DNA from 3 places in the Brevibacillus sp. GCM10020057 genome. Region 3 is predicted to be linked to each of the others. Evidence: riboswitches for the same ligand, from Rfam matches in the RefSeq annotation. Region 3 holds a riboswitch; each other region holds the start of a gene.
The links. A riboswitch is a leader RNA that binds a small molecule or an ion and turns the genes downstream of it on or off. The one in region 3 is predicted to bind thiamine pyrophosphate.
Positions count from the first base shown of each region.

Region 1: linked by a shared signal. The riboswitch ahead of thiO (glycine oxidase ThiO) and the one ahead of thiC (phosphomethylpyrimidine synthase ThiC) in region 3 are both predicted to bind thiamine pyrophosphate.
Region 2: linked by a shared signal. The riboswitch ahead of thiS (sulfur carrier protein ThiS) and the one ahead of thiC (phosphomethylpyrimidine synthase ThiC) in region 3 are both predicted to bind thiamine pyrophosphate.

Region 1 covers NZ_JBHUJW010000011.1:69,069-77,516, reverse strand. The annotation lists gene ACFSO0_RS03870 (YugN family protein) at 332-730, opposite strand; gene ACFSO0_RS03865 (LSm family protein) at 875-1,675, opposite strand; gene thiO (glycine oxidase ThiO) at 1,791-2,894, opposite strand; TPP riboswitch at 3,020-3,132, opposite strand; gene ACFSO0_RS03855 (excisionase family DNA-binding protein) at 3,235-3,459, opposite strand; partial or broken gene ACFSO0_RS03850 (glucose-6-phosphate isomerase) at 3,475-4,824, opposite strand; gene ACFSO0_RS03845 (aldo/keto reductase) at 4,977-5,930, opposite strand; gene ACFSO0_RS03840 (hypothetical protein) at 6,094-6,270, opposite strand; gene ACFSO0_RS03835 (hypothetical protein) at 6,321-6,470, opposite strand; gene ACFSO0_RS03830 (YqkE family protein) at 6,470-6,745, opposite strand; gene sspK (small acid-soluble spore protein K) at 6,844-6,975, shown strand; gene ACFSO0_RS03820 (DUF3905 domain-containing protein) at 7,129-7,482, shown strand; gene ACFSO0_RS03815 (iron-sulfur cluster biosynthesis family protein) at 7,581-7,880, shown strand; gene ACFSO0_RS03810 (site-2 protease family protein) at 7,966-8,448, shown strand, end outside.
Region 2 covers NZ_JBHUJW010000043.1:579,511-589,924, forward strand. The annotation lists gene nrdF (class 1b ribonucleoside-diphosphate reductase subunit beta) at 1-257, shown strand, start outside; gene ACFSO0_RS16510 (long-chain-fatty-acid--CoA ligase) at 533-2,029, shown strand; gene ACFSO0_RS16515 (thioredoxin family protein) at 2,264-2,572, shown strand; gene ACFSO0_RS16520 (glycoside hydrolase family 18 protein) at 2,638-3,921, shown strand; gene ACFSO0_RS16525 (hypothetical protein) at 4,095-4,322, shown strand; gene ACFSO0_RS16530 (alanyl-tRNA editing protein) at 4,599-5,819, shown strand; gene kapB (sporulation phosphorelay system protein KapB) at 5,848-6,228, shown strand; TPP riboswitch at 6,266-6,376, shown strand; gene thiS (sulfur carrier protein ThiS) at 6,552-6,755, shown strand; gene ACFSO0_RS16545 (thiazole synthase) at 6,762-7,532, shown strand; gene ACFSO0_RS16550 (acetylornithine deacetylase) at 7,534-8,820, shown strand; gene tenA (thiaminase II) at 8,828-9,499, shown strand; gene ACFSO0_RS16560 (ABC transporter ATP-binding protein) at 9,493-10,293, shown strand; gene ACFSO0_RS16565 (ABC transporter permease) at 10,293-10,414, shown strand, end outside.
Region 3 covers NZ_JBHUJW010000043.1:280,432-290,845, forward strand. The annotation lists gene ACFSO0_RS14995 (polysaccharide deacetylase family protein) at 1-450, shown strand, start outside; gene ACFSO0_RS15000 (glycosyl hydrolase family 18 protein) at 477-1,553, shown strand; gene ACFSO0_RS15005 (hypothetical protein) at 1,638-1,808, opposite strand; gene thiC (phosphomethylpyrimidine synthase ThiC) at 1,842-3,623, opposite strand; TPP riboswitch at 3,776-3,888, opposite strand; gene ACFSO0_RS15015 (cation diffusion facilitator family transporter) at 4,134-5,015, shown strand; gene ku (non-homologous end joining protein Ku) at 5,114-6,076, opposite strand; gene ACFSO0_RS15025 (hypothetical protein) at 6,215-6,358, opposite strand; gene rsmD (16S rRNA (guanine(966)-N(2))-methyltransferase RsmD) at 6,799-7,383, shown strand; gene coaD (pantetheine-phosphate adenylyltransferase) at 7,390-7,875, shown strand; gene ylbJ (sporulation integral membrane protein YlbJ) at 7,872-9,101, opposite strand; gene ACFSO0_RS15045 (patatin-like phospholipase family protein) at 9,238-10,032, shown strand; gene ACFSO0_RS15050 (SepM family pheromone-processing serine protease) at 10,029-10,414, shown strand, end outside.

The DNA of each region.
Region 1 (8,448 bases), on a different contig from region 3:
AAAATACGACCGTACATTCACTTTGCCAAGCTAAATCGCTCTTTCTTTTCCTTAATATGCACTCCTCCCTAAATGGAAATTGTTCTCCCCAAACAATAAGGGGCTGTCCAGAAAGTCAGCGTAAACTGACTGCTGGGCGCCCCGTTTTTATGGAATGTGAAAAATAGGCACAAAAAATCGCCACATCCTGTAGATATGGAAGTTACCACACCACCAACTCAGAATGGGCGATTTTTTGCGTAATCAAACGACTACTGCGGAACAGTATGCAAGGACAATCAGCCGTTCCATCGGTTCTCCTTGCTTTCGGGACTTGTTAGACACCCCGCCCTTACACCAGTCGATTCTCCAGCTCTTTGACAATCGCTTCCGCCTTGCGCAGCCAGCGCTCGTCTACCTCGGCATCCTTGTCCAGCGGCTCCTGAAACTGGTTCATCGCAGAGGAAGCGAGCGGCTCGTAATAGCCGATGTCCTCTTCCACCCCCGTCTGGTACACATGCCGCAGCACAAAAGGCTCTCCCAGCTCAATCCACGCATCCGGGCTGTCCAGTTCGCCCTGCAGCACTTTGATCGGCAAGCGCAGATACACCATGTTCCGGTCATCCAGCGCGCGGTCAAAATAGCCTTGCTCATAATCCCAATTCGCCAGGGTGAAGTACGGCTGGAGTGCTGCACGAAAATAGCCGAACGTCCCTCGGGTGCCCGGCAAGCTGCTTTTTATCGGCCTCATCGCCTATCCCTGCCTTTCCAGATTCTGATTGTAGTGTGCGACAAATCAGCCGGTTGTACTCACAGCTTGCACCCGATCGCGCAAAAAAACAGCAAGTCTTTCGCACCGTGCAAAGGCTCGCGGAAGACTTGCTGTCGATGGGGTTTAGAGCAAAGCGATGGTGAGCAGCGTAAACAGCGCCAGCGGGATGATTTTGCGTCCTCTCCGGCACGGGCGGCGTCTCCTTCTGGGCGGGATGATGACGGCTGCTTGCGGTCCCACAGGCGGCGGTGGTGGCGGTGGCGGCGGAAAGAAAGGAATGCACGGCATCGGCTGCGGGAACGGCGAAAATGGCGGAAACGGCGAGAAGTACGGATTTTGCCCGCCAAACGGGCTCACCTGCGTCGGGTAGTTGTGATCGGTGTACGGACTGACCTGGCTGAACGGCGCATTCTCATTTTGCTGGGGATAGCCCGGCGCGCTGCTGCTCCCAAAGGGACCGAACTGTCCATACGGGTTACTGCTGCTCCCGAACGGCCCTGCCCCAAATGGCCCGTACGGATTCATCTGCCCGTAGGGATAGCTGCTGCTGCCAAACGGTCCGAAGCCCTGGTAGGGAGTCCCTCCGGAAAACGGGCTAATATCGCCATATGGACTAGGGCCGCCGTACGGATTCCACCCGGGATAGCCTCCTCCCCAGTCTCCCCCGTATGGCTGGCGGCTGGCGACCTCCTCTACCTCCAGATCATCTATCTCTGCGTCCGGATCTTCGACTTCGACATACACGTTCTGGTCGTCGTAGTCGACTATCACACCTTCAAATATTTGCCCGTCGATCGCTTCAATGCGTACTTTTTTCTCGAGATGATCCTTGATGACGTTGTGCACATTATGGCGAATATCCTTGATCAGGCTGACGGTCTGCCCGTCGATCTGATAAAGGTTTTTCTCCTCCTCAGACTGCATGGAAACTCCTCCCCTTCTGGTGTTTCTTTACTACCATATACAAAAGCCTATGGGGAGGTGTTCCGCTTTGCATGTGTGACTAGCCCATTTTCTCAATCATCCGCCGCAGACAGGGTCAAGACAGGAAGCGGCTGGGCAGGAACGGTGCGATCTGGCCGCTCTCGCCGCTTTCCAGATAATCGGCCATTCGCTTGGCAGTGACCGGCGACAGCAAGATTCCGTTGCGGAAATGTCCCCCGGCAAGCGAGAGTCCTTCCCAGCCCGGAACAGGACCGAGCAGCGGCCTTCCGTCGGCGGTTGCGGGGCGCAGTCCTCCCCACGCTTCCAGAAACGCTGCCGCATGCAAGGCCGGTACGTACGGCATCACTCCCTGAAAAATGCTGGCAAGACCGGCCAGGGTGACTTCGCGCTGGAAGCCGCTCTCGTCCTCTGTCGCGCCGATGACGATCTTGCCGTCCTTTTTCGGCGTAATGTAACCGGACTTGCCGAAAATGACCGTCCGCAGCGGGATGCCCTCAGAGGAGACGGCTGCAATCTGCCCGCGCACCGGCCGCACCGGAATGGCGACATCGAGCATTTTCATCATGATGCCCGCCCACGCACCGGAGGCGATTACCGTGTGCCCTGCGCGGATCGGCCCGGACGACGTCTCGACGCCGACGACGCGCCCGCCTTCTGCCGCGATGCCGCTGACGACGCAGCCCGAAAGCAGCGTCACTCCCTGCAAGCGGCAAGCCGTGACGAGGGAGCGCAGCAACAGCCTGTTGTTGATATGCCCTTCCCCTGGCGAGTAGATGCCTGCCACCGCGCGTTCGGTCAAAAGCGGCTCCACTTCCCGCAGCTCTTTACCGTTCACCCAGTGGACATCGTGACCCGCTTCTTTTTGCCACAGGTACTTTGCCCGCAGTTCCTCGCTTTCCTGCTCATCGAGGGCGACGGTGACGAGCCCCTCCAGACTTAGCTGTACATCTCCCGCCGTGACCTCCTCCAGCTCCTGCGCCCATTGCGGATACAGGCGCAGCGATTCCATCCCAAGGTCCACCATCGGGCCCGGCGATGCGAATTCTTTCAGCGGAGCCAGCATCCCGGCCGCAGCCGAAGATGCCTGACCGCCCCACTCTCCCTGCTCGACCAGCGTGACGGCCATCCCCCGCCGCGACAGCTCATACGCCAAACTAAGCCCAATGATACCTCCGCCCACAACCAGACAATCACTCATCGTTCTCTCTCCTTCTCTCCCTCACCGGATGCGAAAACTTACTTGAAGCGCAGAAATGAAAAAGCCCGCCGCTTCCTCGCAGGAAACGGTGGGCTCATACGCATATGACCAAAGACAAAAGCGCTGCTGGCTCGCAACCACTTCCCTGCGCCGGCATGATCCGGATCAGGTGCAATGGGTCGATGGTCGTCGCTGCCATCCTCTCAGCCCCGCATGAAGGACTCCCCAAGTTGCTTTCTTGTTATGTCATTTTCATTGACAAGTATAGTCCTCGTTCGGAGCGTCTGGCAAGCAAAAAAACCTTGGTACGGGCCTCGCCCGAAGGATGAATGAACGGGAATCAGTCCTCGTCTTTCACGTCGTAGCTTTCCGGTACGGTCTCATGGCGGGCTGTTTCCTCATACTCCCGCAGCCTGCGCAACTCCTCCAGATGGTGCTGGAACTGATGCTTGTTGATGATGTACTCGTTGCCGTCGTGCAACGCCCGGATTCGTCCTTCCTTGATCTTTTCCAAAATGAACGTCACCGGCAGTTCGAGATACTCTGCCGTCTCTTCGACGGTCAAATACGTCTTGTTCTCTTTCAATCTGGCCTCCAGTTCCGCTTTCTGCCGTTCGTAGCCTGGCTTGCCCAGCAAGGCAAACATGTTCTCCTTGTACGCTTCTACTCCCGGCTGGTCGAACGGATTGACGCCGAGTAAATAGCCGCTGATCCCGCACGCCTTTTCAAAGAAGTAGATCAGGGCGCCCAGATGGTAGGCTGTCGCCTTGGGAATTTCCACCAGAAGGTTCGGGACGCCGCCATCCACATGGGCCAATACCGTTCCTTCAAAAGCCTTTTTATTGACAAAACCCATCTGCTTGCCCGTCAGAAAATTCAATCCGTCCACATCGGCCGGGTCTTCCTGCACGGTTACGTCCACAGACGGCGTTCTCACCGAGATGACAGTCTCAAACAATTGCCGCATGCCATCCTGTATGTACTGGCCAAGCGAGTGCAAGTCGGTCGAAAACTCGGCGGACGCCGGAAAAATACCTTTTCCGTCCTTGCCTTCCGATTCGCCGAAAAGCTGCTTCCACCATTCCGAGAAGTAGCGGAATTGCGGCTCGTAGCTGACCAGAAGCTCGACCGTCTTGCCTTTTCGGTACAAGACGTTGCGAATCGCCGCATACTGGTAGCACTCGTTTTCCGCCAGATCCTGCTGCATGTAGCGCCGCCGGGCATCTGCCGCACCCTGCATGAGCGCGTCCAGATCCGCCCCGCTGACTGCGATCGGCAAAAGTCCCACGGGAGTCAGCACCGAGTATCGACCCCCCACGTCGTCCGGGATGACGAAAGTCTCATATCCTTCTTCATCCGCGAGCCTTTTCAGCGCCCCCCGCGCCCGGTCTGTCGTGACGTAGATGCGTTTCCTCGCGCCTTCTCGCCCGTACTTGCGAACCAGCCAGTCGCGGAACAGTCGAAAAGCAATTGCCGGCTCTGTAGTTGTCCCGGATTTGGAAATGACGTTGATCGACACTTCCTTGTCCTCCAGCACGTCCATCAAGTGCGAAACGTAGACCGGGCTGATGTTGTTGCCTACAAAATAAATTTCCGGGGTGCGCCGTTTGGATTTGGGCAGCAGATTGTAGAAGCTGTGCCCCAAAATGTCCAGTACGGCTTTTGCCCCCAGATATGAACCTCCGATTCCAATCACCAAAAGCACATCTGAATCAGACTGAATACGTGCTGCCGCTGTCCGAATCCGCTGGTACTCGGCACGATCGTACAGTTCGGGCAAGTCTACCCACCCGAGAAACTCTCTGCCTGGTCCTGTTTTCCTGTGCAGCATCTCATGCGCTTGTCCAATCGCCGGAGCGAGCAGCTCCCATTCATGTGGTTTGACAAAAGCAAGAGCATTGGAGTAATCAAAACGGATCGCTTGGTTCATGGCTCCCCTCCCAGGAACGTCATTTTTTCCTTATCTTATCACGGCTAAACGGCGGAAAGTACAATCCGTCAAAACATGACAAATTGCGACTTAAATAAAATTTTTTCGATACAGAAGCCATTTTTTCGACACGCTTCGCAAGGCAGCTTTCTTCACGATCTCGCCGCGACAGCGCGTATCTCTGCCAGCGTCTCCTGGTCCAGCTCCACGTCGGCAGCAGGCAGGATGCTTTCGACATGATCGGGCCTCCGCGCGCCGACGATCGCGCTGGTCAACGCCGGATGCGCCAGCACATAGGCAATCGCGAGCTGGGCGACGGTGATGTCCAGACGAGCGGCGATGCTCTTCAATTTCTCAACCCGGTCGATGTTTCGTTTCAGCGCCTCGCCCGTATACGCCTTGTGGCGGGAGCGCCAGTCCGTTTCCGCAAACGTGGAGCCGTACGTATACTTGCCCGACAACAGTCCGGAAGCGAGCGGGCTGTACGCTACGACCCCGATGCCACGCTCCAGGCAGAAAGGCAAAAGCTCCCGCTCCGCCTGCGGCACCAGGATGGAGTACGGCGGCTGCAGCGAGTCCACATGGCGGACGGCAAGCGACTGTTCGAGCAGCGGAATGTTGTAATTGCACAGTCCGATATAGCGCACCTTTCCGTCCTGGACGAGCCGCTCCATCGCCCGCATCGTTTCTTCCGCAGGAGCCTGCGCGTCCGTATCGGGATAGTGCATCTGGTACAAATCAATCGTATCGGTTCCCAGCCGGCGCAGGGAGGCTTCTGCTTCCCGCATGATGGAAGCGTACGTGCCGTTTTTGACAAGGCGGCGCTCCTCGTCCCACAAGTACCCGCACTTGGTCGCCAGCACGACCCTCTGGCGGTCCTTCCCCAGCGCCTTGCCGATCAGCTCCTCGGCATGTCCCAGACCGTAGACGGGAGCGGTATCAAAAAAGGTGATCCCGGCATCAAGCGCAGCGCGTACACTTTCCATCGACACCCGGTCGTCCTGCTCTCCCCAGGACATCTCCCAGTTGGCTCCGCCGATCGCCCACGAGCCAAAGCCGATCACCGAGATCATGGGGCCGTCTTTCCCGAGCTGGCGATATTTCATGGTGTCTCCTCCTTTTGCATCTACAGATGTTTTACCACTCCCTGGCCCCTTCCGTAAATGGCATCCCAGCGCTGGACTCGTGAAAAGAAGTGCCGGGGACGCTGCCGGGCAGGCATGAAAAGTAAAAAACAGGCACCCGCCAGCTACAGCTGCAGGTGCCTGCTTACGTCGGAAACGTATCCGTCATCAGCTTCAACAGAAAAAACAGCACAATACCAGCGCTCGCAACCGTCCACCAAACAGGCTTGCTGTCTGCCTTGCCTGTCTTGTAAATGCCGATCAGCTTCCAGGTGCCCACGGCCACACAGAGGAGACTGATCAGGAGCAGGATTGTCCCCATGATCTCCCTCCTTTCCCTCTCCTAGCTATATGGGAGGGAAGGAAAAAAAATCACTCCTTCGGCACATCCTTTTTGCCCAGCCTGTTTACGACCGCGCGTCCGCGCTGCTTGACCGACTCGTCCCTGACACTCAGCTCGCGCCTTTTCATCATGCCGTTTTTGGACGTATCCGGCCTCTCGTTCTGCCGTCCATCACGCATCAGCTGTACTTTCCTTTGCCTTTTTTGTCGTATTCCTCGAGCAGTTCGGCAAAGCTTTTGTTCTTTTCCCGCTCTTCCTGCTCGCGCCGTTTCTTCTCCGCCGCTTCCTGCGCCTGCCGCTCGCTTTCCGCTTTCATATCTTTTTCCAGCTGCTTCAATTTGCCAAGCGCGCTTTCATTCAGCATTTCCTTCAGGCTAATCCCGCTTTTGACCTCAGTGGCCCCCGCACTCTCCGAAGACGTGCGCTGCGGCTTGCGTTGCTGCTTTTTCGCCATCTGTGTTCCATTCCTTTCCTGTTCCTTATAATGCCCTCATTCAATGGCCGGCGGTTGGTCATACTAACTCCATCCGACATCAAAGAGGAGGGAATGACATGGTACGTAACAAGGCAAAAGACTTTGGAAAAACCGCCGAAATCCGCGGGCCCAAAGCCCAGTCCGAAGCTGTCCGATCTGACGGCTCCATTAATAGTGAACCACAAGAGCGGTTAAAAGAAAACCGTTAGACCCGCAAAACAGACCAAGCCGCCGATCCTATGGGACCCGGCGGTTTTTCCTGATGGTGCTCCCCGGCAAATGGGCAGCCGCACTGGTATAAGGGGGATGCGCTTGCAGCATCTTAAAACGAGGGAAGCCTGCCCACAAAGGAGGTCCTATGGATGGACAATGACAAACAGGAAAAGAAGGAAACCGACGACATCTCGATCGACGGCACGCTGCCGCATCAAATCAGCGCGCCGGATTTCAAGCATTCTTCCCGCTCGATCCAGAAGCCGTTCGTCAACGGATTTGGCGTCGTGATCGGAGACAGCCAGTACAATTCGCCACAGTCGCCGCTCAACAACTGGAGCACGCAGACCGATCCCGCCATCATGGCCGGAGACCAGTGGGTGCATCCGACGAACGACATCGGCTGGAACACGTACGAAAACCGGGAACTGCTGGAGGACGAACAGCCAGACGGCGCCCGCTTTATGCATCCGACCCATGACGTGAGCAAAGGCAAGGATTGACGCCGCCTTCGCAGCAGCCCATTCGGCACCGCTTCACTGCCGGATGGGCTTTTCGTTTGTGGTACAATGGGCGTTAATAAGAAGAGAGGAGCATACCCATGAGTATCACGTTACAGATCGAACCCGCATTCGCTCTCGCCTATCGCCGCTACGCCGAATTTCAGCCGGGCGATGTCCTGCGCCTGTACGTTCGGACGAGCGGCCCCGGCACCGGCGGCATGTTCTACGCCATCGAAAAGGACGCGCTTGCGGAAGGCGATGCCGTCTTTGACGTGGAAGGGCTGCGCTTCGTCATACGCCCGACCGATTTTTGGTACTTCGACGGCGGCCATTTGACCTACAATCCCGCTTTTGGCGAATACGGCTTTTCCTTTTCCAATCCCCGCCTGGAAGACTAGCCCGGAGGCTTCCCCTGTCAGGAAACTTTTTCCGGGGATCGCCGTATAAATCAATGACCGCCATGACGTATGGGAGGAACCTGGAATGAATAAAAGCCGTTCGGTCCTCTTGGCCATCGGTGCCTTTTTGCTGACCAACCTGAAATGGCTTCTGGGTATTCTGAAGTTTTCCAAATTCGGTGCGACCTTGCTTTCCATGGTCATCAGCTTGTGGGCGTACGCTGTCTTTTACGGCTGGAAATTCGCCCTTGCACTCGTCTATCTGATCTTCGTCCATGAGATGGGGCATTTGATCGCCGCCAAACGCAAAGGAATCGCCACATCTCCTGCCGTCTTTATCCCGTTCGCCGGCGCCTTCATCTCCATGAAGGACACGCCCAGAGACGCCAGTACGGAAGCGTACCTCGCCTACGGCGGCCCACTCGCCGGGACGATCGCCTTCCTGCCCGCGCTGCCGCTCTATTGGTGGACGCATGATCCATTCTGGGCGCTGGTCATTTACCTTGGGGCCTTGACCAACCTGTTCAACCTGCTGCCCGTCTCGCCGCTGGACGGCGGGCGCATCGTC
Region 2 (10,414 bases), 300 kb from region 3:
AAGCGTATACGACCGAGCTGTATACCGCCATCGGTCTGGCTGACGAAGTGCATGCCTACGTGCGGTACAACGCCAACAAAGCGTTGATGAATCTGGGGCTGGACCCCGTTTTCCCGGAAGAAGAGGTCAATCCGATCGTGCTCAACGGCATCCGCACGCATACGAAACAGCATGACTTTTTCTCCAAAAAAGGGAATGGCTACGTGCGTTCCATTCATGTCGAGCCGCTGACGGACGACGATTTCCGGTTTGATTGATCGGCAGCGTCCGCAAAGAGCCCGTTCCTGCCAGGGATTGGGTTCTTTGCTTTTCCGTCTAAAAATTGTACGGGTCGTTCGTTCCCGCTCTCCCTCCCTTCGCTCGGTGACAGGCTGTACCGGCAGCATCTCGGCGGCATTTCCATCCAGTCCTTTACCATACGCAAAGAAAACACGCCGCGTCGTTCCTCGCAAAACTCGGACAAAATGGAAAAGTGATGCTTTCCTGATAGTATTCAGAATGTTAAAATTTTTCAAAAGGAGGTAGACATGTGATGTACGATTTGAACGAGAATTTGAAGCGTAGTGCCCAGCGATTCCCTGATCGTGCCGCGTACGTGTTCCAGGGCGAGAGCGTGACGTACGCAGAGCTGGATCAGCAGGTCGAGTATCTGGCAGCGGCTCTTGCGAAGCGGGGAATTGGGAAAGGGGATGCAGTGGCGCTTTTGCTGGACAATCGTCCTGAATTTGTAAGCGCTTACTATGCGATCCTGCGAGTGGGCGCAGCGGTCGTCCCGATGAATCCTATCTATACTCCGCGAGAGATCGGCTATATTTTGTCCAACAGCAAGGCAAAAGCGGTGATCGCTCTCTCCGCGCTGGAGAAGACCCTCTCCGCCTTGCGTCCGGAGCTTGCCGAGCTGCAGTTCGTCGTTTACACCGAACCGACTGGCAGCGAGCTGACGATCCCGCAATTGATTGCTGAAAGAGAGACGGAATTTGCCAGACCCGAGCGGCATGAAGATGATCTGGCTGTCATTTTGTACACGTCCGGCACGACCGGGCAGCCGAAAGGAGCGATGCTCTCCCACCGCAACATGGACTCCAATGCGGAGGCGATGGGCGTCTTGTTCGAGCTGGAGCCGGACGATCGGGTCGTGGCCGTGCTGCCGATGTTCCACGTCTTTTGCATGACGGTCTGCCTGAACGGACCCATCCGCGCCGGTGCGACCGTGCTGATCGCCCAGCGATTCCATCCCGCAGAGGTCATCGCGCTCATCCGCGAGCAGAAAGCGTCCTGCTTCGCGGGTGTGCCTACCATGTACAACTACATGCTGCAGACTCCTGACGCTGCGCGCAGGGACTTTGCGACCATCCGCGTGTGCTGCTCCGGCGGGGCTTCGATGCCGGTCGAATTGCTGCACAAATTCGAGGACAAATTCGGCGTGAAGATCATGGAAGGCTACGGTCTGTCCGAAGCGGCTCCGGCAACCTTGTTCAATCCGATTCGCGGCACGCGCAAGCCAGGCTCTGTAGGGATCGATCTGCCGGGCGTGAGCAACAAAGTCGTAGATCCGGAAGGCAACGAGGTGCCAAGAGGTGAAGTCGGCGAGCTGATTGTCAAAGGTCCCAACGTCATGCTGGGCTATCTCGGTCTTCCGGAAGAGACCAAAGCAACATTGAAGGATGGATGGCTCTACACCGGAGACCTTGCCCGGATGGACGAGGACGGTTACGTCTACATTGTCGACCGGAAAAAAGATATGATTCTCGTAGACGGCTACAACGTCTATCCCCGCGAGGTAGAGGAAGTGCTCTACCAGCATCCGGCCATCATCGAGGCGGCAGTGATCGGCGTGCCGGACGAAGTGCACGGCGAAGCAGTCAAAGCGTTCGTCGCCTTAAAGGAAGTCGCTGTCTCGCAGGAAGAGATCGTCGCGTTCTGCTCCGATAAGCTTGCGAAGTACAAGATTCCGCGGCAAGTCGAATTCGTCAAGGAGTTGCCGAAAAACAGCACAGGCAAAATTTTACGCCGCTCGCTCCGCAAATAGCGGGTGAAGCACGGTGCCGGGAAGTGCCGACAGGCTTCTCGTGGAGACCGAGCATCGGGTGAACTGCCCCCATCTGTTGGACACATCTGATAGCTGGGGGTGCAATTTTTTGCGGGTTGTCGGTAAACGGGTGGGTAGATGACATGGGTGCGTGCATTCCCTTGTTCTCATGCCTGAATGGCTGTATTGTAGTAAGTTAGGTAGAGCAAACTTGAAGCCAAGGGGGAAATTTGCGTGCAGGAAGTATCGGCGGAGCATTTCCGCCAAAAGCTCCAGGAAAAGGAGTCGTTTGCCCTGTTCATCTACACGCCGATGTGCGGCACCTGCAAGCTGGCGGAGCGCATGCTCGCGGTCGTCTGCGAAGCGCTGCCGCAAGTCGAAGTCTGCCGTATGAACGTCAACACGGCACCGCAGATCGCCGCCCAGTGGGAGATTCAGAGCGTGCCCGCACTGCTGCTGTTTTGTGCAGGTGAACTGCGCGAACGCCACTTTGCCATGCAGTCTGCGGGCTTTCTCTTTGAGCGGTTAAAAGGATTGCACTAGACATACACCTATTTCCTTCGCGCGGCATAAAAAAGAGTGAGACAGATTTGCGAAGGAGGAGGCGTATGCAGATTCATGTAGTGGAACGTGGCCAATCGCTGTCTGGCATCGCCGAAACATACGGGACGACTGCAGCGGAAATTGCGAGGGCCAACGAGCTGCCCGATCCTGCGAACCTTGTCATCGGACAGGCGCTGGTGATTCCGATTGAGGGCAGCTTTTACTGGGTGCGGCAAGGGGATACGCTGTACACGATCGGGCAGCGGTACAACATCAGTGCGGCAGAGCTGGCACGCGTGAACGGCATTTCCCAATACCGCCCCTTGCAGGTCGGACAAAAGCTGTACATTCCGCCGCGGCCGAGGCGAGCAGCTGATTTTAATGCGTATGCGGAGCCGCGGCGGCAGGTTTCCCAAGCGTTGGAGGACGACGTGCGCAGAGCGGCACCGCATTTGACATATCTGGCGCCGTTCAGCTTTCGCATCAGGCGCGACGGGACGTTGGCGCGGCCGCCGCTGAACAATTTTCCGGCGATCGCACGCGATAACCAGGTCGTGATGATGCTGGTCGTGACCAATCTGGAAGGCGACCAGTTCAGCACGGAGCTGGGCGGGCTGGTCCTAAACGATATGGATTTGCAAAACAAGGTACTCGATTCGGTCTTTGCTACGGCGCGAGAGTTGGGAATGGGGGACATCCACTTCGACATGGAGGCATTGCCCCCGTCGGATCGCGAGGCGTATGTCCGCTTTTTGCGCAGAGCCAAGCAGCGGGCACAGGCGGCCGGGATGATGATGTCCGTCGCACTTGCACCCAAGACGAGCGCGCAGCAGCAAGGAAGATGGTACACCGCCCACGACTATCGGGCGATCGGAGAAATTGCGGATTTTGTCGTCATCATGACGTATGAATGGGGGTACAGCGGAGGACCCCCGATGGCTGTCTCCCCAATCGGTCCCGTACGCAGAGTGCTTCAGTACGCCCTGACGGAAATGCCGGCGGAAAAAATCTTGATGGGGCAAAATTTGTACGGCTACGACTGGACGCTGCCTTTCGAGCCGGGGACGACGGCCAAGGCATTAAGTCCGCAGGCAGCAATCGCCCTGGCAGCGGAGCATCAAGTCGCTATCCAGTACGACTACCGGGCGCAAGCTCCCTTTTTTGAATACACGGACGATCAGGGGAGGCGGCACCAGGTCTGGTTCGAGGACGCCCGTTCCATCCAGGCCAAATTTGACCTCGTCAAGCGGCTCGGGCTGCGCGGCGTGAGCTACTGGAAGCTCGGGCTGCCGTTTCCGCAAAACTGGCTGCTCATCGAAAACAACTTTCGCGTACGCAAGCGTGCGTGAGGACAAAAAGGCGTGCAATCCGGCCGGGCTGCACGCCTTTTTTACGAAAGCGGGTCAAAAGTGCATGGCAGACTCGTCTCTCCAGTACAGCCGCAGCGTTTTCTTCCCCGCCGCAAACGTGGTATGATGGGAAAAAGAACTTGGAAGCGTCTGCGCCGGGAGGAGGGAAGAAGATGGGGGAATGCAAGCTGGATCACAGTGCGGAGGATGTGCAGAAAAAGCTGGCCGAGCAAGCGCCGTTTTTGCCGCAGCAGCAGGCAGAACAACTGCGCGCATGGCTGAAAGTCGAACGATCCCAGGAAGAACTGAACGAACTGTTTCACCTTTTGAAAAAATACGACCTGGCGACACAAGAGGAGCGCAAAGAGCGGGAAGCGAAAATGGCGCTGCTGTTGGGATAAAGCCGCTGGCAAACTGCTCGCCCTCGCTGGTTGGCTGCTGTTTTTTGAGCGGTTCTCTGCGCTGGCATAGCATATAGAAAGTGCGATTGGCTACCTGCAAAAAGGTAAGCGCTTCGCGTACATACGGCAACAGTTCGTTGGTTTCTTCACGTGTAAAATACTTATTGGACAAGGAGATCACCTCCAGTACCTATTCAACCCGCAACCTACAGCGGGAGAAAATGCCGGTTGCAAAGGCAACAGCTTTTGCATCGCGGAGCAAGGAGTCATGAAAATATGAAAGACAGATTGTACTATCAGGATGCCTACGTGCAGACGTTTACGGCAGACGTGGTCAAGCGGGGGACGGAAGCGGACGGAACTCCGTTTGTCGTGCTTGGCCAGACGGCGTTTTACCCGACAGGCGGCGGGCAGCCTTGTGATCTAGGGGTGCTCGGCGACGTAGCAGTCATCGATGTGGAGGAAGTCGAGGGAGAAATTCGACATCGGCTGGCGGCTACCTTGCCAGAAGACGTCGGAACGGTTGCTGGCCGGATCGACTGGGAGCGGCGGTTCGACCATATGCAGCAGCATGCGGGCCAGCATATTTTGTCCGCGGCTTTTCTGGAGGTCGCAGGGGCGGAGACCGTCGCTTTCCATTTGGGAAAAGAGCGTGTCACCATCGACGTGCGGCTCGATGAGCTGACGACTGTGGTGTGGGAGGCCGTCGAACTGCGCGCCAATCAGGTCGTGCTGGAAAACCGCCCGATTGAAGCCCGCTTCGTCGATGACGAGGAACTCGCGACGCTGCCGCTGAAAAAGCAGCCGACTGTGACGGAAAACATACGTGTGGTCATCATTCCGGAATACGACTACAACCCGTGCGGCGGGACACATCCGGCACGCACCGGCGAGGTCGGCATGATCAAAATTCTCGGCTGGGAACGCCATCGGGGCAACATCCGGCTGGAGTTCATCTGCGGCTGGCGCGCCCTGCGCGATTACAGCCGGAAGCAGGCGGCAGTGCGGGAAGCGGCCAGGCTGCTTATGACTGGCGATGCCGAACTCGTCGCCCAGACTGAGCGGCTCGTGGCCGAACGCGATGCGCTCAAGCAGAGTTTGCAGGAAAAAGAGAGGCTGCTGCTCGAAGGCGAAGTCCGCCAGCAGCTCGCACAAGCGGAGCGACTCGGAGCTTGCCGTCTGCTGCAGCTGACGTTTGCAGACCGTTCGATTCAACAGCTTCAGCAGTTTTCCCAGCAAGCTGTCGCGCAGGCGCCTGACGTTATCTGCCTGCTGGCCGCGACCGGCGAAAAGCTGCAGCTCGTGTTTGCCCGCGGACCTGAAGTGAGCGTCGCCGTCAATCAGTTGATGAAGGAGACGCTTCCCCTGATCGAAGGAAAAGGCGGCGGGAATCCGGCGATGGCACAGGGCGGCGGCCAGCCTGTTCGCCCTGCGGAAGAAGTGCTGGCACACGCAAGAGAGCAGCTGGAAGCCGCGCTGGCGCAAGGAAGCAAGTAACGAAAGTCAACGAGGAGGAACGAAACGCATGTGGAATCCGGGAGATATCGTGCGTGTATCGCAAAAAACGGGCGAGTACATCGCAGAAGTCGTGGAGGGGGGCGACGCCAAGGTGCTCGTCAAAGTGCTGGCGGTCACCAGGTTTCCTACCCAGGGGGATTTGCACACCTCCTTTGAAGTGGACGTGCCGCTGTTTCACCAGCGCCCTGCCTTGTCTTACCAGGAGAAGTTTTACGCCGCGGGCAACGCCTTGATGCGCTATAACGGTTCCATACCGGACTACAAGGAATCCGTCCGGTCAGCTATGGAGCGAGAGATGGAAAAAATGCGCAAAATGTCCAAATGGGCACAGCGCTGCCTGGTCGAGCTGGAGGCATTGTACAAGGAAACCTTTACAAATCCGAAGTAGAGTGGTACTGTAAATCACGGAACAACAACCGAATAGACGACTACCAAGCGGGAGCCGAGCATCGTCGGCTGAGATTGTAACGAGTGTGTTACTGACCGTTGAACCTGAACTGGGTCATGCCAGCGGAGGAAGAGGTATAACGTATCGTTATGAACCAAACCATCCACGGCGGATGGTTTTTTTACTATCTGCAGGATGTGTGGAATGACGGCTTCTTCTATTTATTGCTGGCAAGAGTCCAGCGGCAGGAGAAGTCGTTTTTTTGTGCAGACTCGCCAATGGCTCGAAGCTGCCAAGTTATCTGCATAGATGGGAGGAATACGATGGTCGTTGTGCTGAACGGAAAAAAAGTCGAGCTGGCCGAAGAAATCCGTACGGTTCGCGCCCTGCTCGCGTCCTATCAGCTGCAGGAGAAGATCGTCGTCGTGGAGCAAAACGGCGACATCATCGACCGCAGCCGTTATGAAGATGCACCGATTGCAGATGGGGACCGGATCGAAATCGTTCATTTTGTCGGAGGAGGATGAATCAACATGGATACATGGAAAATAGGACCTTACGAGTTTCGCTCCCGCTTGCTCTTGGGCACGGGAAAATTTGCTGATTTAGAGACGCAAGGAAAGGCGGTGGATGCTTCGCAAGCCGAGATTTTGACGTTTGCCATTCGCCGGCTGAATTTGGAAAATCCGCACGAGCCCAACTTTTTGGAACAGCTCGATTTGAAAAAGTACACCTTGCTGCCGAACACCGCAGGGGCGTACACGGCGGAAGAAGCGGTGCGCATTGCCCGTCTCGCGAAAGCATCCGGGCTCTGCGACATGATCAAGGTAGAGGTCATCGGCGATCCGAAGACGCTGCTGCCTGATCCGATCGGCACGCTGGAAGCTTCCCGCATACTGGTAGAAGAAGGCTTCATCGTACTGACCTACACCAACGACGATCCGATCCTTGCACGCCGCCTGCAGGAAGTCGGCGTGCATGCGGTTATGCCGGGTGCATCGCCGATCGGTTCCGGACAAGGGATCATCAACGAGAACAATTTGCGCTTCATCATCGAGGACGCGAAATTGCCGGTCATTGTCGATGCGGGCATCGGTTCACCAGCGGACTGCGCGAAGGCGATGGAGCTGGGCGCAGACGGCGTTCTGTTAAATACGGCGGTCGCGCTCGCCGACAACCCGGTGCTCATGGCCGAAGCGATGCGACTGGGGGTAGAAGCAGGCCGCAAAGGATTCCTCGCCGGGCGCATCCCGAAAAAACGGTACGCTTCTGCGAGCAGCCCGACAGAAGGAATGATCGAGTAACGTGGAGCGCCTTGCAGCAGCAATGGAGTCGATCGCCAAGGGTCAGGATGAATTGTTTGCGTTGCTGGCCAAGCTGGTCGCGTGTCCGACAGTCAGCCCCCCTGCACGAAACAGTGGGCAAGCACAGGACTTGATCGCACAGGAACTCGAGCAGATGGGCTTTGCGGTAGATCGCTGGCCCGTCTTTCCCGGAGATGACAACGTTGTCGGCCGATTGCCAGGTACGGCGTCCGGCAGAGCCAACAGCCTGATCATCAACGGCCATATCGACGTAGCCGAAGTCGGGGACGCCGGGGGCTGGACGTATCCGCCGTTCGCGTTGACGAAAGGCAGCGACGGACGCTGGTACGGCCGCGGAGTTGCCGATATGAAGGGCGGACTTGCCGCTAGCCTGTTTGCCATCCGAAAGCTTCGCGAGCACGGTGTCGAGCTGAGCGGCGATCTTTTGTTCCAGTCCGTAATTGGCGAGGAAGCGGGAGAGGCCGGGACGCTGACTGCCATCGAGCGAGGGCATCGCGCCGATTACGCCGTCGTCGTCGATACGAGCAACCTGCACATGCAGGGGCAGGGCGGCGTCATTACCGGATGGATTACCATCGAGAGCAAGACGACGCTGCACGACGGCATGCGGGCGAAGACGATCCACGCTGGCGGCCGCGTCCACGGCGCATCGGCGATTGAAAAGATGATGAAAGTGATCGCTTCGCTGCAGGAGCTGGAGCGTCACTGGGCGGTGATGAAGGTGTATCCGGGCTTTCCGCCAGGCACCAGCACGATCAATCCGGCCGTCATCGAAGGCGGACGGCACGCGGCTTTTCTCGCGGACAAATGCGCCCTGTGGATCACGGTCCACTTTTACCCGAACGAATCGTACGAAGACATCATCCGCGAGATCGAAGACCACGTGGGGAGAACGGCGGAGGCAGACATCTGGCTGCGCGACAATCCGCCGACATTCCGCTGGGGAGGGCGCTCCATGATCGAGGAGCGCGGAGAAATCTTCCCGTCGCTGGAGCTGGACACCGCTCACCCCGGCCTCGTGACTTTGCAACGCGCCTACGAACAGCAGCTGCGGCAGTCACCTGTCATCGACATTTCGCCAACCGTGACGGATGTCGGCTGGTTCGCCCATGCGGGGATTCCCGCCGTGCTGTTCGGTCCCGGTGAGCTGAAGCATGCCCATGCTGTTGACGAGTCAATCGATCCGGAGCAGTTGGTTCAATTCGCCCAGGTCATGGCACGATTTATCGCGGACTGGTGCCAAACGGAAAAAGCAGGAGAGGAGTGAAGACGGCATGGCAGCGTTTACCGACCGTCTGTGGAAGAGCGTGGCTCCCATCTGGGAACGTACGCATCAACACCCGTTTGTAACCGGACTCGGGGATGGCAGCTTGCCAGTAGAATCCTTCCAGTTTTATATGAAGCAGGACTATGTGTATTTGATCGATTACGCCAAAATGTTTGCAATCGCCAGCACGAAGGCGTACGACCTGGAGACGAGCGCCAGGTTTGCCGGCTTGCAGGAAGCGACGCTGAACGGGGAGATGGAACTGCACCGGCAGTACGCGGAGCGATTCGGGATTTCCCGCGCAGAGCTGGAGGCGACCGAGCCGTCCTTTGTGCTGCTCGCCTACACCAGCTACATGCTGAAGGTCGCGCATCAAGGCTCGCTCGCCGAGCTGGTCAGCGCACTGCTGCCATGCATGTGGAGCTACTGGGAGATCGGCAAGAAACTAGCACAGGTAGAAGGGGCGCTGGACCATGAGCTTTACGGCGAATGGGTGCGCACGTACAGCTCGGAAGAATTCGGCGAGCTGGCCACATGGCTGATCGGCGTGATGAACAGGCTGGCGGAAGGGAAAAATGAGGAAGAACTCTCCCGTCTGGAAGAGCATTTCGTGACCACATCCCGCATGGAGTATTTGTTCTGGGATATGGCGTATAGAAAGGAACTTTGGCCGTGCTAGACAAACTGGCTTTTTCCGGTGTCCGCTTTTCCTACGGAGACCAACCGATTTTGCAGCATTTTGACCTGCGCGTCAAGCAGGGCGAGTTCATCAGCCTGATCGGACCGAGCGGGATCGGCAAAAGCACGTTGTTTCAGCTGATCGCGGGCCTTTTGCAGCCGCAGGCCGGAGCCATTCTCGTCGACGGGTCGCCTGTAGAAAACCGGCTGGGAATGGTAGGCTACATGCCGCAGCGGGATGCCTTGCTGCCGTGGCGTACCGTCGTGGAAAACGCGGCGCTGCCACTCGAGATCAAGGGTGTTCCCAAAAAAGAAGCCCGGGAAACCGTGCGCTCACAGCTTCCTCGCTACGGCCTTGCCGAATGGGCTGAGGCATATCCAGGCCAGCTGTCTGGCGGAATGCGGCAGCGCGTCTCGTTTTTGCGGGCGTTGCTCTCCGGCACGGACATCATGCTGCTGGATGAGCCGTTCAGCGCCCTGGACGGAATCACCCGGATGGAAATGCAGGAGTGGCTGATGGCAATGTGGCAGGAGACCGGGAGCACGATGCTGATGATTACCCACGACATCGACGAAGCCATCCTGCTGGCTGATCGCGTCATCGTCCTTACCGGGCGGCCCATCGAACAGCCGGTGGAGCTGAAGGTAGACATGGAGCGGCCGCGAACGACAGCGTCTCGCAATCGGGCGCAGTTTCAGGCTTTGCGGGAGCAGGTGTGGGGGCTGCTGCGGCAAAATGTCGTGACTTTGCCGCGCCAGGAAGCAGCCGCCAGGACGGCAGGGGGGGATGCGTAATGGGTCAGTGGAATCGCGGCGTCTGGTTCGTAGTATCCATCGCGCTCTTTCTGATCGTCTGGGAAGCGGTCTGCCGCCTTTTGCATGTGCCTCCGTTTATTTTGCCGCCGCCCAGTACGGT
Region 3 (10,414 bases):
GCCCCGTTGAATGAAGTGAAGTGGAATCCGGATGAGTTGATTTACGACCGAGCGACTGTCTACTCCAAAGCAGAGGCGGTGGCAGGCGGCCCGATCGAGGACGCAGGCTATCCTGAAAGCATCCAGAATACCCGGAAGCTGGACATGATGCTGCAGGGTGACAAGCTGACGGTTTCTGTGGATGAGAAAGTCATCGTAAACGGGCAAACTGTCGACAGCGCCATCGCAAGCGGCGGCGTCGCACTGGAAGCATCCAGCAGCGAAAAAAACAAGAAGGACAACATTTACGATGGCGTATTTACAGACGTGAGTGTCACAGCGCTGGCAAAAGATGCTGCGGGCGAGGGCGGCGTGCTGTTTCATAATACGTACACCGGCCTTGAAAAAGTGTGGAACGAGATCAAGCAAGTGCCATCCGCGATCATTGACTGGGTGATGGATACATTTTGAGCAGAGGGAAAAGGGGTACGAGACAGGTGACAGAAAAGAACGGTACGCGAAGGAAATGGATGCCGCTGGCCGTGTCCATGGCGGTGCTGTGCTTGTTGGCGGCAGGATGTGGCACAGACCATGCGCCGGATACGATAAAAACCGTGGCGGCAGCCGAACAGCCTCTGGAGAAAACCGCCTGGGTAGTCGATTGGCAATGGCGGGCAGGAGCCGACGATCTGCAGGGAATGACAAGCGGTCTGACGAGCGTCCAGATGTTCGCGGCCTATTTCGACGAGTCGGACAACCTGTTGTTTACGGAACGGTTTCAGCAAGGGCTGCCCATCGTGCAGGAGATCTCCCGCAAAAGCAGTCTGGTGCATGTCGATCTGACGATTGTCAACGACCAGCTGCGCCGCGACGGTTCGACCCAGCAAAAAGACCCGGCTGTCGTCTCGCGGCTGCTGGCGACGCCGGAGAGCCGCAAAAAGCACATCGATCAAATCATGGCGGCCGTGACCACCTATGATTTTCATGGTGTCGAGATCGACTACGAGCAGATTGCCGACCAGGACTGGCCCCGCGTGCTCGCCTTTTACAGGGAGCTGTACCAGCGTCTGCACGAACAGGACAAGACGCTCAGGGTAGTTCTCGAGCCGCGCACGCCGATTGAGAATATCTCGCTGCCGGAAGGGCCGGTCTACGTGATGATGGCGTACAACTTGCACGGCCCGCAAGCCGGTCCTGGACCGAAGGCGGATCGGGCTTTTATCACAGAGTTGGCGAAGCGGATGAAAAAGGTGCCGGGAGAAAAAGTCATTGCCCTGTCAGCAGGCGGGTTTGACTGGCCGGAAGCGGGCGGGGGGGAGGTCGCCGCCCTGACGGAGAAACAGGCGTCAGAGCTGGCGAACTCGAGCCTGGAGATGCCCAGAAGGGACAACGCGAGCGGGAGCCTGCACTTTCAGTACCTCGATGCAGACAACCGCAAGCACACAGTTTGGTACGCAGATGATACGACGCTCCAGACATGGGCAAATCTCGTCCGGGAAGAAGGCTACCGCAAGATTGCCCTCTGGCGGCTTGGCGATCTGGGCAAAGGCAGCGTGCGGTTCATGAACGAATAAAAAATGAGCAAAAAAGGGGCGTCTTCAAGGCAAAAGTCGACTTGTAAGACGTCCCTTTTTCGCGTTATCCGCTCTTGTCACCGGCTAGTAGTACAAACTTTCCGTAAGCAAGCATTTCTCACAGGTGCGGGCGAGCAGGCCCTCGCGGAACGAATGCGCGCAGTTTTGCTGCAGCAGGAGCAGCTGGCGCTGATGCTCCAAAATGGCCTTTTGCAGGCGCAAAATTTCCTCGCGCAGCCGGATTGCTTCCTCCATGCGGCACTCCTCCCTTTGCCGAAAAGTGGGATGTTACAAATACAGGCGGTTTCCCTCCGAACGAAACTGTTCGGCTTTTTCCTTCATGCCTTCCTTGAGTGCTTCCGCGTCGGTCAGTTGCTTCTCTTGCGCGTATGCCCGGATATCCTGGGTGATTTTCATGCTGCAAAACTTCGGTCCGCACATGGAGCAAAAATGCGCCGACTTCGCTCCTTCTGACGGCAGTGTCTCATCGTGGTACTCGCGGGCGCGCTCCGGATCGAGGGAGAGGTTGAACTGGTCGGTCCAGCGAAATTCAAAACGTGCCTTGGACAAGGCATCGTCGCGCTCTCTTGCGCGCGGGTGGCCTTTTGCCAGGTCAGCGGCGTGGGCTGCGATTTTATAGGCGATCAGTCCATTCCGGACATCCTCCTTGTTCGGCAGGCCGAGATGCTCCTTGGGCGTCACATAGCAAAGCATGGCGGTGCCGAACCAGCCGATCATGGCGGCTCCGATGGCTGACGTGATGTGGTCGTAGCCGGGCGCGATGTCTGTCGTCAGCGGCCCCAGCGTATAGAAAGGCGCTTCGTGGCAGATGGTCAGCTGCTTATCCATGTTCTCTCTGATCTGGTGCATCGGAACGTGACCTGGTCCTTCGATCATGACCTGAACATCGTAGCTCCAGGCGATTTTTGTCAGCTCGCCCAGCGTCGTCAGCTCGGCAAACTGCGCTTCGTCATTCGCGTCAGCGATCGACCCCGGCCGCAAGCCATCTCCCAACGAGACGGCGATGTCATACTGCTGCAAGATTTCGCAAATTTCTTCAAAGTGCGTGTACAAAAAGTTTTCCTCGTGATGGGCGAGGCACCAGGCGGCCATGATGGAACCGCCCCGGGAGACGATGCCAGTCACGCGCCTTGCCGTGAGCGGGATGTATCGCAGCAGCACGCCGGCATGGATGGTGAAGTAATCCACCCCTTGCTCCGCTTGCTCGATCAGGGTGTCCCGGTAGATTTCCCAGGTCAGATCCTCTGCCTTTCCGTTCACCTTTTCCAGCGCCTGATAGATCGGGACAGTCCCGATGGGGACGGGGCTGTTGCGCAAGATCCATTCGCGCGTCGTATGAATGTGCGGCCCCGTGGACAAATCCATGATCGTATCGGCACCCCAGCGGGCAGCCCGGATCATTTTTTCCACTTCCTCTCCGATGGAGGAGGAGACGGCAGATGTCCCGATGTTGGCATTGACCTTGACGTGGAAGGAGCGGCCGATAATCATCGGCTCACTTTCCGGATGGTTGATGTTGGCCGGAATAATGGCGCGGCCCTGTGCGACTTCTTCCCGCACGAATTCGGGGGAGACCCCTTCCCGCAGCGCGACGAATTCCATTTCCGGGGTTACGATCCCACGTCTCGCGTAGTGCAGCTGAGTTACGGCCCGGCCTTCCCTGGCGCGCAGCGGTCGTTGTCCCGCCTTGGGAAATACAGGGTACTGTCGGGCGGCAGCCCCGCCTTTGAGCCCGTCGTCCAATGGCTGCACGGGACGTCCCTCGTACGCTTCCGTATCCTGCCGCGCTGCAATCCATGGCGCGCGCAGCGACGGGAGCCCTTTTTGCAGGTCGGGGACAAAATGTGGATCTGTGTACGGGCCGCTGGTGTCGTAGACGCGCAGCGGCGGATTCGGAACTTCGCCGTGCGTACCTTTCGACGGATGCAGAGCAATTTCTCTCATCGGCACCTGGATGTCAGGCGTGCTCCCCGGCAAATAAACTTTGCGGCTGCCGGGGAACGGCTCGACGGGTGAAAGAGTGAGTGGGGAGTTGCTGGTTTTGGACATAAGAAAACCTCCTTGTCATGGTTGCACAGTGCGTGAACCTTGCGGGGAGGCGAAAGAATCCTCGCGCTACGAAAAAGCGCCGCATGGGAGCATGCGACGCCAGACGCGAGAGAAGGACGAATACGGGTACCCTAAAGAATACGCAGTATTGATCCTGCCGTATATGACAATTCCTCCGCTGGCATTACCCAGTTCAGGTTCAACGGTCGACAGCAGAACAGCCGTCCTCTCAGCCTGGTTTTCCCAAGCTCCCGTGCTCATTTTCATTTTGCTTGACAGCAACAGCATACCGATTTCCATTTCCTTTTTCAAGCAAAAGTTTGACAGAAAGATTGTAGGCGTGCAACACATTTTCCCCCTTCCTATAGTCGTGAACCGGGCTAAAACTGTTTCTGTAGACCCACTCGAACATCGTCTGTTACGATGAGGGTCGGATATGGCAGACAACAGGAAGCGTTCTTTTTTCTATCTGCGAATGTTCGACAACTGGGATTTTTGAGGTGATGGCTTGTGGATGTGTACGCGAATATGAAGCAAGGGGAACGTGGAGCATGGGTCAGTATTATTGCCTATGTATTCTGCTCGGCGTTGAAAATAGGAATCGCCGTCCTGGCTGGCTCCGAAGCGTTGATGGCAGACGGTTTGAACAACTCGACGGATGTCATCGCCTCTGTCGCCGTCTTGATCGGGTTGCGCATTTCCCGAAAGCCGCCGGACAAGGACCACCCGTACGGTCATTTTCGGGCAGAGACGATCTCTGCGCTTATCGCGTCTTTTATCATGCTGTTCGTGGGGATACAGGTGGTGACGGATGCGGTTCCGTCTCTCTTTCATCCGGTTCATGCGGCTGTGGACATGCTGGCGGGGTGGACGGCGCTCTTTACGTCTGCTCTCATGTACGGCGTCTACCTCTACAACAGGTCGCTGGCAAAGAAGACGAACAGCCAGGCGCTGATGGCGGCAGCGGCAGACAATCGCTCGGACGCGTTGGTCAGCATCGGGACATTCGCCGGGGTGGCGGGCGCACAGTTTCAATTGCATTGGCTGGACCCGCTGGCGGCATTCGTCGTCGGGCTGATGATCCTGAAGACCGCCTGGGATATATTCCGGGAGTCGACGCATCGGCTGACGGACGGCTTTGACCAGGACCTGCTGCAGCAGCTGCGCGGCACCATCTCCGGGATCGCCGGGGTGGAAGAAATCAGCGACATCAAGGCCCGCTACCACGGCAGCAGCGTGCTCGTGGATGTCGTCATCCACGTCGATCCGGAGCTGAACGTCGTCGAGAGCCACACCATCACCGAGAAAATCGAAGAGCGGATGAAAAGGGTACACAAAATCAATACGGTGCATATTCACATTGAGCCGATCAAGAAAGCGATACAGCGATAACAAAAAACCTGTCCGGGGCATGGACAGGTTTTTTCTGTCGCAGTATGGGAAAGCAGGCATTTCCAATGCATCTCGCCCGAGTGGCAGCCTTTCCTGGCTTAGCCTGTCGTTTTTTTGCGGCGCAGCGCCTTGGTCGTGGTCCCGTGGCCAGAGCCGCCTGCCTCCTGCCTTGCAGGGACCGTTTCTTTCGCGCTGTCGGGCGCAACTGATCGTTTGCGGGCCGGCTTTTTCCTGGCTGGCTCTGGCTTTGGCGTCGGCTCGGCTTCCAGCTTGACTGGCCCCGTGCTGCTGCCTGCCGTTGCGGCGAGGCTTTCCTTCAAGGCCTGCATCAGGTCGATCACGTTCGCCCTGGGTGCTGCTGGCGATGTGGCGATCTCCTGTCCTTCCAGCTTTTTCTCGATCAATGCCTGCAGCTCGGACCGGTACTCGTCCGTGTATTTGCCCGGATCAAAAGGCACTGTCATGTTGTTGATCAGCTCGGTCGCCATTTTTAGCTCATTTTCCGCGAGCGCGATATTCGCTTCGGGAAGGGCAGGCACCTGGCTTACCGGACGGACTTCATCCGGATAGTAAATCGTTTCCAGCATGATACAATGCTCGTACAGGCGCACGACAGCCAGGCTCTGGCGGTTGCGCATCGTGACCTTGGCCACTGCGATTTTGCCTGTTTGCTCCATGGCCGAGCGCAGCAGGGCGTACGCTTTGTCGCCAGTCTCGTGCGGAGAGAGGAAATAGCTTTTGTCAAAATAAATCGGGTCAATATCTTTCAAGTCGACGAATTCGAGGATTTCGATGGCGCGCCGGGTATCTGGCGTGATCTCCTCCAGATCGCTGTCGTCGATGATGACGAAGCGGCCTTTCTCGTATTCGTACCCGCGGACGATCTCGCTGGCATCGATTTCGCGGTTGCAATGGGGACACATCTTGGCGTATTTGATCGGGGTATGACAGTCTTTGTGCAGCTGACGAAACCGAATGTCGCGCTCCTGTGTCGCCGTGAACATGCGTACAGGGATATTGACCAGTCCGAAGCTGATCGAGCCTTTCCAAACCGTTTGCATCTCAAACCTCCCGTCTGCGTCTCCTGAAAGTAGTATTCGCCTGCAAGACGCGGGAGAGGGAAGGGAATTGCAGGCATCCGCCAGCTTGTGAATGGGAATGCGTGCAGCCAGCCGCAGTTGCAGGCTGGCTCGGTGCGATTACTGTCCGTGCTTGACGATGTCCGACTGGTCGGCGGCAGACTGCATTTGCCTTGCTCGATCTGCGCCCTCACCGGTGCGGTCTGCGATGGATTGGGCTTTCGATGCTTCCAGCTTCTGTTTGGACGGCTGCTTTTCGGCCAAGATCAGCACACTCCTTTTCGGGCGAAGGTTCACTTGCAGGCTGGCTGCCAAGTTGCACGGCAGCCCTGTGTCCTATTTTGCCCGAAGACAAAAAAAATACCCCATCGCCCAAGGGCGACGAGGCAGCCGTTCAACTCCTCCCGCGTGGGGAGAGATGGCACGGAATGCTCCTATCAGACACGCCGTGCGCCAAAGTGAACGCCTTTCAATTATGGGAGAGGAGAAACCGGAGGAAGAGCTTATGGGGAAACGTAAGTCTTCTCCGCGGTTGTCAGCGACACCGTTGCGTCGCTATCCATAGTCATTTCCCATTTGTTTGCCACTTATACATCCCTGCCAGCATAATTTTACCACTTGCAATTTTACGCCCTTTGGCAGTTGTGATAGTATGAAATCATTCTCTGCATACGAGTACATCAATCATTGACAGGTGAATCAGAATGCGGGTCATCGCAGGTGAACACAAAGGGCGTAGGCTTACGGCTGTACCCGGAAAAGGGACGCGGCCTACGACAGACAAAGTGAAGGAATCGATCTTTAACATGATCGGACCGTATTTCGACGGAGGATGGGCATTGGATCTTTACGCCGGCACGGGTGGCCTGGGAATCGAGGCGTTGAGCAGGGGGGCAGAGCGGGCCGTTTTTGTGGAGCGCGACCCCAAGGCGTTTGCCGTCGTCCGGCAAAACGTCTCCCTGTGCAGGCTGGAGAGCAGTGCGGAGTTGCTGCGCATGGAGGCGGACCGGGCGATCAGGTCGCTTGCGGCGCGCAAGCAAGCGTTTGATCTGGTATTTCTCGACCCGCCGTACGCTCATCAGAAAATTGCCGAAGAAATCCGGTTGTTTCAAGAGTTGGGACTGCTTGCGGACGGCGCGTGGATCGTCGCGGAGCACGATGCCGAGGTCGAGCTGCCGGAAGAGATCGGCCGGTGCGTGAAAGACCGTTTTGCCAAATATGGAGATACCGCAGTATCCCTGTATTATTTCGAGCAAGAAAACGCAGGGTCGCTGCCCGAGGAAGGATGAAGTGACATGACCATTGCGGTATGTTCTGGAAGTTTTGACCCTGTTACATACGGCCATCTCGATATTATTTCGCGTGGTGCGAAAGTATTCGACAAGGTAATCGTCGCCGTCTTGATCAATGCCAAAAAGAAATCGTTGTTCAGTGTGGAAGAGCGCGTGGAGCTTTTGCGGCAGGTGACAGCCGGAATGGACAACGTGGAAGTGGATTCGTTCGACGGCCTGCTCATCGATTACATGAAAAAGCGCAACGCCCAGGTAATCATCCGGGGGCTGCGCGCCGTTTCCGATTTTGAATACGAGATGCAGGTCGCGTCGATTAACAAAAAGCTGAACGAGAACGTGGAAACGTTTTTCATGATGACCAGCAATCAGTATTCGTACTTGAGTTCCAGCATCGTGAAGGAAGTGGCCAGCTACAAGGCCAGCGTGAAAGACCTCGTTCCTTTGGTCGTCGAGCAGGCGCTGATGGCCAAGCTGCACGGCGAAGGCTAGCGGGTACGCCCTCTGCGCAGCCGGTTGACAAGTCCGCTTGCCAGAAGCAAGAAGGCAGCGACTCCCAGCGCGAGCAGGCTGGAGTGCCAGAACGCTTCCCACCACCCGAATACGGGGATGCCCAAGCTGGAGGGCAGAAAGACCGGGAGACTTTTTCCCGAGAACCATGCCGATGTGCGAAGCGGCTCCCAGACGATAAAGGTCAGGACGGCGGCGAGCAAGGCGTGGGCGGCGCGAGCGAGCAAATAGGGCGCGACGCGGATATCCGTCTCGCTCAAAATGCTGGCGACCTGTGCGTGGACGCTAAGTCCGCCCCAGGACAGGACAGCGCTCGCGATCGCGGCCTTCCAGACCATCGATACGCCATCTGGCACGACGCTGGCCGCTTGGGCGCCCAGGGTCACCTCGAACAATCCGGCGACGATCGCCTGGGAAAATGCGGGCGGAAAGCCGAAGGGAACGAGAAAGATGGACAGCAGCGTGCTGAAGATGTGCGTGAGCTGGATGGCGGAAAAGAGTTGAATGAACACGGAAAACACAATGATGAATCCGCCGATCATGAACAGGGTGTTCAGCGCGGATTGGACGGAGTCGCCCATCAGCTTGCCGAACGGCCGGGCATCCTGCAGGCGAGCCCGATGCATCGCTTGCAGCGCGCGCAGCGGCAGAGGCAGGCGGGTCCTCTCCAGCGGCTTGCTGACGGTTGCGAAAGGCGCGTGAAAGCGGTAGAGGAAGCCGATGATGAGCGCGGAGCAGTAATGGGTCAGCGCGAGGATCAGCCCCATCTGCTCACTGTGGAAAAAACCGATCGCTACGGCTCCCATCACGAACAGCGGGTCGCCCGTGGTCGTAAACGATACGAGACGCTCGCCTTCTGCTTGTGTCACACTGCCTTGCTCGCGCAGCCGGGTCGTCAATTTGGCAGCGACGGGATAACCGGATGAAAACCCCATGGCGAGGATAAAGCCGCCGGTGCCAGGCACATTGAACAGGGGACGCATCAACGGCTCCAGCAAAACGCCGACGAAGTGGACAACGCCAAGGCCCATCAAAATTTCCGAGAGGACGATAAATGGCAAGGTAGAGGGAAACACCACTTCCCACCAAATTTTCAATCCGCGGACGGCGGCTTCGAAAGACATTTGCGAATGGGCGACCAACGTAAGGACGAGGGCGATAGTCGACAAGGCGAACAACAGGGTAAGCGTCGGAGAGTGGCGTGACATGGATTCCTCCTGAGCGGAATACAAGAATAGTACATGTCTACGTCACGTGCCGACAAACTATGCTCGGACATCTGTCTCCAGATGTGAAAGGATCGACGAGTCCCCACATACGCTAAGGTACAGGGGGAATGTGATGATGGCAGCGAAACGCAGGCCGGTGGTAGGAGTTGCCCTTGGCTCGGGAGGAGCCAGAGGGTTCGCGCACATCGGCGTCCTCAAAGCATTGGAGGCCCACGGGATCGAAGTGGATATGCTCGCAGGCAGCAGCATGGGCAGCCTCATTGCCGCCGTCTATGCAAACGGAATCGAGCCCCAGATGATGGGCAAGCTCGCACAAAACCTGAAACGCAAGCACTGGCTGGATTTGACCGTCCCCGGCCTTGGCTTCGTGGCAGGGGAAAAGATCAAACAACTGATCCGGCTGCTCACGCATGGCAAGCGGATCGAACAATTGAGCAAGCCGCTCGCGATTGTGGCGACTGACATCGAAACGGGGGAGAGGGTCGTCTTTCGCGACGGGCCGATCGACCAGGCAGTGCGGGCGAGCATTTCCATCCCCGGCATTTTCGTCCCGGAGAAAGTGGACGGACGCCTGTTAGTCGACGGGGGAGTGATCGACCGTGTGCCGGTGACCGTCGTCCGTGAGATGGGAGCGGATATCGTGATCGCGGTCGATGTCGCGCAGGTGGACACGCCGATGAAGGTAGCGACGATATTCGATGTCATCGCACAGACGATTGATGTCATGGAGCGGGAAATTTTGCGGCACAGGATGCTGGCTGCCGATCACGTAATTCGGCCGGATGTTGGACATTATAGCAGTATTGCATACACGGGCGTCGAGGAAATCATCGAGCTGGGCGAGAAGGCCGGGAGGGAGCACGCGCAGCGTATCCAGGAATTGATCGAAAATTGGGAGGCAGTAGAATGAGTGAGGATCGGCTAAACTCCAGGCAGAGAAAAGCGAGAAGTGCCAAAGGCGCAAGCTGGGTGCTTGCTCTGGCATCCGTTGCGCTGGGCCTCTCCTTTTTTGTACCGACGAATTACTACATCACCAGACCGGGCTCCGCAATCGAGCTGGCGCCGATGATTGAAGTGGAAGGCGGGAAAAAGGACGAAACCGGTTCCTTCATGTTGACCACTGTGCGCATGGGAGAGGCAAATCTGGCGTGGTACGTGTACGCCAAAGTGTCGCCGGATGCCGAGCTGATGGAAAAAGAGCTGGTAGTCAGCCAAGGCGAGAGCAACGAAGACTTCGTGCGCCGCGAGCAAGCCGTCATGGACAATTCGCAAAAACTTGCGGAAGCAGTGGC